DNA from 2 places in the Plantactinospora sp. CNZ321 genome. Region 2 is predicted to be linked to the other one. Evidence: riboswitches for the same ligand, from Rfam matches in the RefSeq annotation. Region 2 holds a riboswitch; the other holds the start of a gene.
What was found. A riboswitch is a leader RNA that binds a small molecule or an ion and turns the genes downstream of it on or off. The one in region 2 is predicted to bind cobalamin.

Region 1 (6,249 bases), 2.4 Mb from region 2:
CGTGTACCGCCTCCTCGAAGAGTTGGCGGGACAGGTAGAGCCGGCCCTCCGGCGAGTTGACGTGCTGATAGAGGTTGAGCACCAGGTTGTTGGCCACGATCGTGTCGCCGGTGGCGAAGAACGCCACCAGCCGGCTGACCAGGTGCCGCTCGGCCGGGGAGAGCCGGTCCAGGTCGGCCAGATCGGCGTGCAGGTCCACCTCCTCCACGGTCCAGGTGTTCCGGATCGCGTCCCGGAACCGGTCGAAGAAGTGCGGGTAGCGCATCGGACGCAGGGTCAGGTCCATTCCGGGGTCGAGCAGCATGGGTTCCTCTCGGTCGCTGGTGGTGGTGGAGGAGGTCACTGGCAGGCCTCGCAGGATTCCGGGTTCTCCAGCGAGCAGGCCGAGGTCGGATCCGGCGCCTCGGCACGGGACGGCGGCACGGCGGCCAGCGCCGGCCGGGAGCCCTGCGGCACCCCCACCGTCGCCTGCTGGATCCGGGTGGCCGGGCGGGACCTGAGGTAGTAGGTCGTCTTCAGTCCCGACTTCCAGGCGTACAGGTACATCGAGCTGAGCCGGCCGATGTCGGGCGCGGCCATGAAGAGGTTCAGCGACTGGGACTGGTCGACATAGGGGGCCCGGGCGGCGGCCAGGTCGATCAGCGCCCGCTGTGGCAGCTCCCAGGCGGTACGGAACAGCTCGCGCAGCCGCGCCGGCAGCTCCTCGATGCCCTGCACCGAGCCGTCGGCCCGCTTGATGGCGGTCCGGATCCGCTCGGTCCACAGCCCGCGTGCCTTCAGCTCCGCCACCAGGGCGGTGTTGACCTGGAGGAACTCTCCGCTCAGCGTCTCCCGCTTGAACAGGTTGGAGACCTGCGGCTCGATGCACTCGTAGCAGCCGGCGATCGAGGCGATGGTGGCTGTCGGGGCGATCGCGACCAGCAGCGAGTTACGCAGCCCGTACGCCGAGATCCGGTCGCGCAGCGCGGCCCAGCGCCCGGTCTGCCGGCCGGTCACCCCCCACAGGTCGGGTTGCAGCTGCCCGGCCGCGGCCCGGGTCTGCGGGTACGCCGGATGGGCACCGAACCGCTCGGCCAGCCCGGCCGAGGTCTCCAGCGCGGTCAGGTAGATCTCCTCGGCGATCCGGGTGGAGAGTTCCCGCGCGGCCGGCGAGTCGAACGGCAGCCGCAGCGCGAAGAAGACGTCCTGCAACCCCATCACCCCGAGTCCGATCGGCCGCCACCGGGGGTTGCTCGCCGCCGCCTCCCGGCTCGGGTAGTAGTTGATGTCGATCACCCGGTCCAGGAAGGTCACCGCGGTCCGGACGGTCTCCCGCAGCCGTACCCAGTCGATGCCGTCCGGAACGGCGGGCACGACGCCGGGGTCGGCCGGGACGGCGGGCACGCCGCCGGGGTCGGCCGGGCCGGTCGCCAGGTGCGCGGCCAGGTTGACCGAGCCCAGGTTGCACACGGCGGTCTCGGTGTCGCCGGAGACCTCGATGATCTCGGTGCAGAGGTTGGAGAGGTGCACCACGTTGCCCGGCTCGGCGGTCTGGTTGCACAGCCGGTTCGAGGTGTCCTTGAAGGTCATCCAGCCGTTGCCGGTCTGGGCCAGCGTGCGCATCATCCGGCCGTAGAGGTCACGGGCCCGGACCTGGCGGACGTACCGGCCCTGCTCCTCGGCCGCGCGGTACGCCGCGTCGAACTCCGCGCCCCACAGGTCGGGCAGCTCCGGCACCTCGTCCGGGTCGAGCAGCGACCAGATCCCGTCCGCCTCGACCCGCCGCATGAACTCGTCCGGAACCCAGTTGGCCAGGTTCAGGTTGTGGGTACGCCGGGCCTCCTCGCCGGTGTTGTCCCGCAGGTGCAGGAACTCCTCGACGTCCGGATGCCACGGTTCGAGATAGACGCAGGCCGCGCCCTTGCGCCGACCGCCCTGGTTGACCGCCGCGACCGACGAGTCGAGGGTGCGCAGGAACGGGACGATGCCGTTGGACGTACCGTTGGTGCCCCGAATCAGCGCGCCCCGGGAGCGGATCCGGGACCACGAGATGCCGATCCCACCGGCGAACTTGGACAGCCGCGCCACCTGGGCGTACCGGTCGTAGATCGAGTCCAGTTCGTCGCGAGGCGAGTCGACCAGATAACAGGAGGACATCTGGGTGTGCCGGGTGCCGGAGTTGAACAGCGTCGGCGAGCTGGGCAGATACGCGAGCGAGGCCATCAGCCGGTAGAAGCCGATCGCCTCGTCCGGGGTCCGGGACAGCCCGCAGGCGACCCGGAGCAGCCAGTACTGCGGGGTCTCCAGCACCAGCCGGTCCACCGGATGCCGCAGCAGATACCGGTCGTAGACGGTACGCAGCCCGAAGTACTCGAAGCGCCGGTCGGCGGCAGGGTCGACGGCGTCGTCGAGTTCGCGGGCGTGGGCGCGGACGAACTCGGCCGTCTCGTCGCCGATCAGGCCGTGTCGGTGTCCGAGTCGGATCGACTCGCTGAACGTGTCGACACCCTGCCCCCGGACCTCCTGGTCGAGGTATCCGGCGAGCAGCCGGGCGGCCAGTCGGGAGTACTGCGGCTCCTCGCCGATCAGCTCGGCGGCGGTCCGCACGCAGAGCCGGTGCAGCTCGGCGGCGGTCGCTCCGTCGGGCAGGCCGTTGACCGCCCGGGTCGCCACCCGCACCGGGTCGACATCGGGCAGGTCGTCGGCCTGGTGCCGCACCGCCCGGGCGATCGTGGCGACGTCCGCCGGCGCGGTGACCCCGTCGCGGCCGCGTACCCGGGGCGGCCGGGCGTCCCGGCCGGGGCGGTGACCGCCGGTGTCCGACATCGTCGGCTGCTCGGCGTCTCGCGCCGCCGGCCTCGGCGGACAGCTCGGAGTTCCGCCCGTCCCGCTCGGCGTGGCCTCGGTGACCGTCACGACTCTCTCCTCGCGCACTCGACTCCTCCGGTCCGGACTACTCCGGTCCGGAGGAAGCCGCGCGGAGACGCCGACGGGCACGCGATGGCGTACGTCGGTGGCGTCGGCCGTCCCGCGCGGCCTCGGACCGCCGCGTACGGGCTCGTACGCGGCGCGCTGGCAGGTCTTCGGACTCGTGGGCGGTCCACCGGGTACCGGTGGTTCGCCTACTGGCCGTCGCTTCCCAGGCGGTCCGGTTCTCGGCCGGACGACCCAGTGCGTGATGACGGCGGTCGTTCCCACTCACCGCTGCGGGGCAGTCCCGGACTCCCACCGGGTTCCCTCTTGCCTCGACCGCCGGCGGCGGCCGAACCAGCTGCAGGCAACACCATATATAGGGATGGCCCGAAAGTCATACCCCAAGATGTCGTGTCGGCGTGTCGGCGTGCCTCACGGCCACACCCCGGCGTCACAATGACGGGTCGTCGCCCGTCCTGTCCGCGATGCCACCGTGGCCCCCGCCGACCCGTCGGTCCGGGTCGGCCCGATCCGATCCGACGACACGCGGAGACTTCCATGCACATCCTGATCACCGGGGCGACCGGGCGGCTGGGCCGGGTGCTCACCCCGGAACTGGCCCGGGCCGGGCACACCGTACGGGCTGCCAGCCGCGCTCCGGCGCCACTCGGAAAGACCGGCCCGGACCTGCCTGCGGAGGGCGGCGGCGAGGTGCGGCCGGTCCGGCTCGATCTGGTCACCGGAGCCGGACTACCGGCCGCGGTCGACGGCGTCGACACCGTCGTCCACCTGGCGTCCGCGCCCTACCAGCGCGGCTACACCCGTCAGGTCGACGTGGCCGGCACCCGCCGGCTGGTCGACGCGGCCGGCCGGGCCGGGGTACGACACCTGGTGTACCTGTCGATCGTCGGCGCCGACCGGGTGCCCTGGCCGTACTTCCGGATCAAGATCGAGGCCGAGGCGGCGGTCGCGGCCGGCCCGGTGCCGTGGACGGTACTCCGGGTCACCCAGTTCCACGAGTTCCTGGCCGAGGCGATGAGCCGGCTGGACCGGCTGCCGGTACTGCCCGTCGATCCGGGAATCACCGCGCAGCCGGTCGATGTTGCCGACGTCGCCGCGTACCTGCGGTGGCGGGTGACCGCCGCACCGGGCGGGGCGACCGAGGAGTTCGGCGGGCCGGCGGTACTGGACGCCGGAACGCTCGCCCGGGACTGGCTGGCGGCGCGACGGATCCGGCGCCGGCTGCTCCGGCTACCGGTGCCGGGGCGGCTCGGCCGCGCCTTCCGGGCGGGTGCGCTGGTCTCCCCCACCGGCGACCGGGGACGGATCACCTGGCAGGAGTACCTTTCCGGCAGGTCGGAACGGGCGGGGTAGCGCCCGGGTGGGCTCCGCAGGGTCCGGCGCCGGGTCGGCGGCAAAGCCGATCATGCGCCGGCGGCAGAGCGATCCGGCGGCGGGTACCTCCCAGACGTCGACGAAGCTCACCGAGCGGATCGATGCGATGATGTGGAGACCGGACGATTCCGCAGAGCGAGCGAAACTGAGGGCCCGGCACAATTCCGGTGAAAAACCCCGGACCCGGCCGGGCGCGTGGCGGGGAGACAGCGATGCACCACCCCTGGTAACGTCGGCGACACTCGGCGTCGAATCATGGATCTCCATGTTCCGTGCGGCGCCGCCCTTGTACCGGCAGGTGCTCGAACAGGGAGTTGTCACTGCCCACACGAGCCTCTCAGTTCTTCTCGCGTCGCGGGTGCACACCGTGCCGGGCCCGGTAGGTCGTCTCCGGGTTCCCGGCCACGTCCGCCCGGCTCAGGAGGTGACGGGATGACCAGTTCGGTCGACGTACGGGACGGCTATGCTCTCTCGCCGGTCCAGCGCGGCGTCCTCCGCCCAGCCTCCGAGGAGGTCGATCCGGCCTGCGACCTCGAACAGGTGCGCCTCGTCATCCGTGGCCGGCTGCGGGTCGCCGAGTTCCAGCAGGCGTGGCACCGGGTGATCGCCCGCCACGAGGTGCTGCGCACCGGGTTCGTCCGGCACCGGGTCGAGGAGCCTGTCCAGGTGGTCGCGGCGAAGGCGCCGCCACCCGAGTGGCACCTCGACGACCTGCGGGCCATCCGGGCCTGCCAGCGCCGACGCGGCCTTGCCGAGTTCCTCGCCGCCGACCGGGTCCGGGGCTTCACCCTGGACGCGCCGCCGCTGACCCGGTTCGCCCTGCTCCGCGTCTCCGAGACCGAGCACCTGCTGGTCTGGACGGCCCACCACCTGGTCGTCGACGGCTGGAGCCTGCCGATCCTGCTCCGCGAGGTGCTCGCCGAATACCAGGCGGCGATCGACGGCCGGGAGGTCGCGCTGCCGGCTCCGACGCCGTTCCGGGACCACGTGGCCCGGGCTGCCGCCCGTGACCTTGCCGAGGCGGAGGATTTCTGGCGCGCGGAGTTGTCCGACCGGCCCGTGCCCGGACCGCTGCAGAGCGATCCGCCGGCCTGGCGGGGAGAGCCGGCGGACGCGTTCGACGAATACACGTTCGAACTGACCGGCGAGGACACCTACCTGCTGCACGAGGCCATCGCTCCACAGCGGATCACGCTGGAGACGGCGATTCAGGGCTGCTGGGCGCGGCTACTCTCCGCCCGCGCCGGGACCGGCGACATCATCATCGGTTCGACGGTCGCCGGCCGGGGCGCCGGATCGGCCGCGGAGGCCCTGGTCGGTCCGCTGGCCAACACCGTGCCGGTCCGGGTCCGGATCCGGCCCGACCAACCGGTCGGAGTGTGGTTGCGCGGATTGCAGGCACGCCAGGCCCTGGCCCGCCCGTTCGACCACGTGCCGCCGGCACTGATCCGGTCCTGGGCCGGGCTGCCTGCCGGGGCGCCGCTGTTCGAGACCGTCCTCGACTTCGAGACCTATTCGATGGACAACGACCTGTTCACCGGTACGGCCGACGCGTCGATCCTCTCCGTACGCTTCGACGGCCGGTGGTCGGCGTCGCACCACCCGCTCAACCTGCTCGTCGTACCCGGCGAGCGGCTCGGCCTGCACGCCAGGTACGACCTGCGGCACCTCGATCCGGAGACGGTCGAGAGCCTGCTCACCGACCTCGCGCTCCTGCTCAGCCTGGTCGCCACGGATCCAGACCGGCCGGTTTCGGCGCTCCGCCCGCCGGACGACGAGCCCCTCCCCACCGGCTGACTCGGTGCCGGTGGGACCCCGGCGCCGTGCGGCGAGCCGGTCAACAGCAGGGCGACGGCCACGTGCAGAGCAATGGCCTTTTTCAACCTGGACCGCGCGGCGCTCATGCACCGCGTCCGACCTTGCGGTCCGTCGGACCGCAAGGGGAGGTTGAAAAAGGTTCAA
Region 2 (6,249 bases):
CCGGCAACGCGCCCGGGGGCATGCCGAGTCGGTGCAGGCGCTCGGCAAGATCGCCGACGCCATGGCCAAGGCGACCACGGTCGTCGGCGCGATGGTCGGCGTCATCCGGAACACGATCCGGGACATCGTGGCCGAGGTCGTCGGCGCGTGCATCTCCAAGGCCCTGCAGGCGCTCACCGTGGTGCTGATCCCCAAGGTCGCCGCCGAGGTCGCCATCCTCGTGGGCAAGACCAGCAGCAAGATCCTCAGCCTGCTGCAGCGCCTGTTCCAGGCGATCAAGCAGATTGGTGCGCTGACCAGCAAGTGTGACGGCATCCTCCAGCAGATCGGCCAGGCCAGCCGCAACACGCTGCGTCTCGAGGCGTTCCGTCTCCAGGCGGTCGGTGAGGCCGGGGGAAGTGGCCTCAGCGGCTTCCGGGGAGCGTTCAACACGATCGGGCAGGGCCATACCGCCGTGCACGGCACCGTCGGCCAGGTCATCGAGAACACGGGACGCAGCGCGAGCCAGACGAACGGCTCGCAGAACGCTGGGCAGGCCGGCGATACGCTACGGGGCGACAACCCGAGCCCCAGGCCGATCGAACTTCCGCTCTGACGGAGGACTCCCATGGAACCGCTGGACGACCGGGTCGCCAGGCGCCTCGCCGAGATCAAGGAACAGGAGCGCGGACTCGACCGCGAGGAGGCCGCGCGGGCCGCCGAGAAGGCGGACCCCGGGGCGGCGGTGGTGCAACGGCGCAAGGGCAGCGGTCTCCGGTCGTTCCTCTTCCTCACCGGAATACTCGTCCTGGCGGCCGGCCTGCTCGGCACCGCGGTGACCCTGAGCAGGCTGGCCGGCAAGGACTTCTCCGACGCCCGGCGCGAGGGTCAGGCGACCGTCGGCCGCTGCGTCGAGCACGGCCCGCTCAGCACCCGCGGCTTCGGCTACTGGCAGGCCTGCGAGGTCGACATCACCTGGGACGACGGTCAGCGCGAGGAGGTCACCGCCGGGGTCGTCTTCGACTCCGCCGACACCGGCACCACGGTTCGGGTCGGGGACCTGGGCCGGGATCGCACCACCCGGCTACTGGCCCGAGCCGACGTCGAGGCCCGCCCGTGGCTGCGGTGGATCGGTTACGCGGTCGGGTTCCTCGCGTTGCTGCCCACCTTCGTGGGTGTGCTGCTGCTGCGCGAGGTGCTGCGGTTCCGCCGGAGCAGGTAGTCGTCGCGACCGCGCCCACCACCGTCACGGGAGAATCTCGACGTACCCGTCGGTTCCGTGCACGCGGATGCGACGGCCGTCGGGGATCAGCCGGGTGGCGTCCAGTACGCCGACGACGGCCGGCAGGCCGTACTCCCGGGCGATCACCGCGCCGTGCGTCATCAGTCCGCCGACCTCCGTCACCAGGCCGGTGATGGCGACGAACAGGGGTGTCCAGCTCGGGTCGGTGTAGGTCGTGACGAGGATGTCGCCGGGTTCGAGATCGGCCTGCGCCATGTCCAGGACGACGCGGGCCCGCCCTTCGACGGTCCCGGCGGAGACCGGCAGGCCGACCAGCGCGCCGGCCGGCGCGTCGCCCCGGCGGTACGCCCCGGTGACGATCTCGCCATCCGAGGTGAGTACCCGGGGCGGCGTCAACGCCTGATATGACCTGAAGGCCTCCTTGCGGCGGCGGATGAGCTGCTCATCAACCGCCCGGGTACGCAGCACCTCGTGGAGTTCCTGGATCGTCAGGTAGAAGATGTCCTCCCTGTCGCGGATCACCCGGGCGTGCACCAGGCGCTCGGCCTCCTCCAGCAGCGCCCGCTTGTACGCGGAGATCCGGCAGACCATGCCGTACTTCGGATACTCCCGGTACCCGGTGAAAACCCGGGCCCGCTCGATCATGCGCCTGGTCTCCTCGGCCTTCCGTTCGCCGTCCGGCAGGGCACGCAGGCGCTCCAGCACCTCCCGCTCCTTCTTCGCCGCCTCCTGCCTGCCCTGCTCGAAGCGCCGTTCGCCGGCTCCCGGCTCGAAGTTCCTGACGTTGCCGAGGATCATCGGCACGAGTGTGGCGGGGCGTTCGCTCCACCGCGGCCGGGTGATGTCGATCTCGCCGACGCAGCGCATGCCGTACCTGTCGAGCCAGTTCTCGATGGCCTTCCGCGCTTCCCGGCCGCCCGCGAACTCCGCCATCCCGGCCAGGAAGCCGTCGTCGTTCTCCTCGGCCACCCGTTGCAGGAACGCCACCAGGTCCGGATGTGGGCGGATCGCGTCCGCGACGTCCAGCAGCGCCAGCCCCATCTCCGAGGTGATGTTGTGCGGGACGGACTGGGTGAGCGTGTCGGCGACGTTCTTCTCACCCAGCCACGCCGCAAGTTGATCGTTGAGCCACCAGACGGCCGTCATCCCCGCCATGATGGCCTGGTTGCTCCGCGGATCGAAGAGGACCCGCTTCAGCTCCTGGATGTCCGCCAGGATGAAATCGAGTAGCGCCGGCCCGGACCTCGTCCGTATGTCGCGGCTCAGGGCGGCGAGGGAGTTCTTGGTACGCGTGATCAGCGCAACGACGACGGCCGGATCGGACTCGACCGGGGGTGGCCGGTCACCAACCGGCGGCGCACCGGACCCCTGGTCCGGCAGCGGAGAGATACCGGGCCCCTGGTCCGGCGGCGGAGGGATGAGGTCGCCGCGCTCGACGACGCTCCGCAGCGCGTCACCGATCAACGGCTCGGCCCGTCCCATGCCCTCCAGGAACCCGGGGCGGGTCCCCGGCGACGCCAGCTCGCGGGTGACGTCGACGAACAGCCGCCCGCCGGCCTCGTACATCGGCCTGCCCGCCACCAGCTGAAAGACGGAGAGCCCCAGCGGCTTCATGGCGTCGGTCATCATCTGCTGATGGCCGACGGAGACGTAGACGTGCCTGTCGTCGTCCCCGACCGCCGGGATCGGAAACAGCGTGGTGATCGGCCGACTCTGGACGATCTGGAACTCGTCGTCGACCAGGCACCACTCGATGTCCTGTGGGTGGCCGAAGTGCGCCTCGATCCGCCGGCCCAGCCGTACGAGCCGCAGGACCTGCGTGTCTGTCAGTGCCGGCTGCTCCTGCCGTTGCGGGTCGACCGCCATCACCCGGGTGCCGCCGTCCGGCGAGGCGTGCACGGCACGCTGCTTGCCGGCGACCGCCCTGGCGACGATCTCGCCATCGCGCACCTTGAACACGTCCGGGTTCACCAGGCCGGAGACCAGGGCCTCGCCGAGACCGAACCCGGCCTCCACGGAGGCGACCCGGCGGCTGGACGTGACCGGGTCGGCGGTGAAGAGGATGCCCGCCGCCCGGGGGAAGACCATCTGCTGTACGACCACGGCCATCTCGACCCCACGGTGGTCGATGCCGTTGCGCTGGCGGTAGGTCGCGGCCCGCTCGGTGAACAGCGAGGCCCAGCACCGGGTGACGTGCCGGAGGACCTCGGTCCGGCCTACGACGTTCAGGTAGCTGTCCTGCTGGCCGGCGAAGGAGGCCGTCGGCAGGTCCTCCGCCGTCGCGCTGGATCGGACGGCGTACCCGGCCTGCTCGCCGACCCTGTCCAGGGCGCGAGTGATCGCCGTCGCGAGATCGCCGGGGATGGCGATCCCTTCGATGGTCCGGCGGAGCTCCGCGCTGAGGGTGCGGACCGCCTCCCGGTCGTCCGGGTCGAGCTGCGACAGCCGGTCCAGCTGATCGTTCATCGACGGCGCTTCCGCCGCGATCCGCCGGAAGGCCGCCGTCGTCACGCAGAAGCCCGCCGGCACGCGGACACCGTCGATCCGGGACAGCTCGCCCAGGTGCGCGCCCTTGCCGCCGACGGCGGCCACCCGTGTCTGGTCAACCTCTTTCAGGTCCAACACGTACTGCTCGATCATGCGACACCTCCGGGGCAGCCGTGGGTGGTCGCACTGCACATTTCCGCAGGTTACGACCTCGGCCGACGATTCTGCGCCATGACCGGGGTCTTGCCGCAAGGCCCCCACTCCGCTATATGTTGAGAGTGGCGGGGAGCGGCATCCGCACCCGCTCGATCCGAGATTGGATCGGTTCGGGGTTCCTCGGCTCGGAGTCCCTCGGCTCGGAGTCCCTCCAATCACCGTCTGCGACGGTTCCGACGTGCTACCACCACCGACGTGTCACCACCACCGGCGCTTCCGGCGTCGAGCGGATCTCGTCGTCGAGCCCGTACGATGGCCGGTGGTGCTGGTTCGCCCCGCTCGCGAGGTCGGGGCGTCGTAAGAGGGAACCCGGTGTGAGACCGGGACTGCCCCGCAGCGGTGAGTGGGAACGACCGCCGTCATCGGAGCACTGGACCGACCTCGGTCTGGGAAGCGACGGCCAGTAGGCGACCATCCGTGGTCACGCCCGCGAGTCCGAAGACCTGCCCGCACCGCGCACACCGCCGGTGTGCGCCGTCGGCGGCCCCCCGGGAGGGCCGGGGCGGAAGCCGGTGCCCCACCGTGCCCTCCCCGCCACCGGGTGTCCGTCGGACGCTTCGAGGGAAGGAGCCTGTCAGGTGAGTACCGCATTCGGGCAGAGCACAGTACTCGGCTATCCGCGTATCGGCGCGGACCGGGAGTTGAAGAGGGCCGTCGAGGCCTACTGGGCCGGAGGGATCGACGCCGCCGCGCTGGAGGAGACGGCGGCGGGCCTGCGGGCCGAGGTGTGGCAGACGCTGCGTAACGCCCGGCTGGACGCCGTCCCGTCAAACACCTTCTCCTACTACGACCACGTGCTCGACACCGCCGTCGCCGTCGGCGCGGTCCCGGACCGGTTCCGCCGGCTCGGACTCTCCGAACTGGACACCTACTTCGCGATGGCGCGCGGTGTCGACGCCGAGCCCGCGCTGGAGCTGACGAAGTGGTTCGGCACCAATTACCACTACCTGGTGCCGGAGATCGACCCCGACACGGTCTTCACCGCCGATCCCGGCAAGGCGCTGCGCGAGTACGCCGAAGCCGCCGCCCTGGGCCTGCGCACCCGTCCGGTACTGGTCGGACCGGCCACGTTCCTGCTGCTGGCCAAGGGTGTCGACCCGTTCGCCCGGCTCGACGACCTGGTCGAGGCGTACGCCGAGATCCTCGGCGCGCTGGCCGGAGCCGGCGTCGGCTGGGTGCAACTGGACGAGCCCGCATACGTCGCCGACCGCAGCCCGGTGGAGATCGACGCGCTGCGGCGCGCGTACACCCGGCTCGGTGAGCTCGCACACCGGCCGGCGATCTTCGTCGCCAGCTACTTCGGTGAACTCGGCGACGCACTGCCCGCGCTGCTGGAAACCCCGGTCGAGGCGATCGGGCTGGACCTGGTCGCCGGGCCGGGCAACCTGGAACGGCTCGCCGCCGCCGGTCCGCTGCGCGGCAAGACCATCGTGGCCGGGCTGGTCGACGGGCACAACATCTGGCGTACTGACCTGCGCTCGGCGGTGGTCACCGGGGCGACCGTCGCCGGGCTGGCCGACCATGTCGCCGTATCCTCGTCCTGCTCGCTGCTGCACGTGCCGGTCGACCTCTCCGTCGAGACCGGCCTCGACCCGGAGCTGCACGCCCGGCTCGCGTTCGCCCGGCAGAAGGTCGACGAGGTGGTGCTGCTCGGCCGGGCCCTGCGCGACGGCTCCGCGCACCTGCCCGCACCGCTGCCGCCCGTCCCGGCGACGTGGCGCCACGACGGCGTTCGGGCCCGGCTTGCCGGGCTGCGCCCACAGGACCGGCAGCGGGGCGACTACGCCTCCCGGGCCGACCGCCAGCAGCGGCGGCTGAACCTGCCGGAGTTGCCGACCACCACCATCGGCTCGTTTCCGCAGACCGCCGAGCTGCGCAAGGCCCGCGCGGAGCTACGCGCCGGCACTCTCGACCAGGCCGGTTACACCGGGCGGATGCGTGCCGAGGTCGAGCGGGTCATCCGGCTCCAGGAGGATCTCGAGCTGGACGTGCTGGTGCACGGTGAACCGGAGCGCAACGACATGGTGCAGTACTTCGGCGAGCAGCTCGACGGGTTCGCCGCCACCGAACACGGCTGGGTCCAGTCGTACGGCTCCCGCTGCGTCCGGCCCCCGATCATCTACGGCGACGTCGCCCGTCGGGCACCGATGACCGTCGGTTGGTCGACCTACGCCCAGTCGCTGACGAGCAAGCCGGTCAAGGGAATGCTCACCGGTCCGGTCACGATCCTGGCCTGGTCGTTCGTCCGCACCGACCAACCTCTCGCCGACACGGCCGACCAGGTCGCGCTCGCGCTGCGCGACGAGTGCCACGACCTGGAGGTC

Region 1: it holds a riboswitch for cobalamin, as region 2 does, so the genes downstream of both, EV371_RS16165 (ribonucleoside-diphosphate reductase subunit alpha) here and metE (5-methyltetrahydropteroyltriglutamate--homocysteine S-methyltransferase) in region 2, are expected to answer to the same signal.

Annotation. Positions count from the first base shown of each region.
Region 1 covers NZ_SHKQ01000001.1:3,688,685-3,694,933, reverse strand. Annotated here, with positions in the region: gene EV371_RS16170 (ribonucleotide-diphosphate reductase subunit beta) at 1-304, opposite strand, end outside; gene EV371_RS16165 (ribonucleoside-diphosphate reductase subunit alpha) at 340-2,805, opposite strand; cobalamin riboswitch at 3,037-3,266, opposite strand; gene EV371_RS16160 (NAD(P)H-binding protein) at 3,451-4,266, shown strand; gene EV371_RS16155 (condensation domain-containing protein) at 4,720-6,084, shown strand.
Region 2 covers NZ_SHKQ01000001.1:1,270,341-1,276,589, forward strand. Annotated here, with positions in the region: gene EV371_RS05520 (hypothetical protein) at 1-595, shown strand, start outside; gene EV371_RS05525 (DUF6346 domain-containing protein) at 608-1,201, shown strand; gene rph (rifamycin-inactivating phosphotransferase) at 1,226-3,862, opposite strand; cobalamin riboswitch at 4,175-4,390, shown strand; gene metE (5-methyltetrahydropteroyltriglutamate--homocysteine S-methyltransferase) at 4,504-6,249, shown strand, end outside.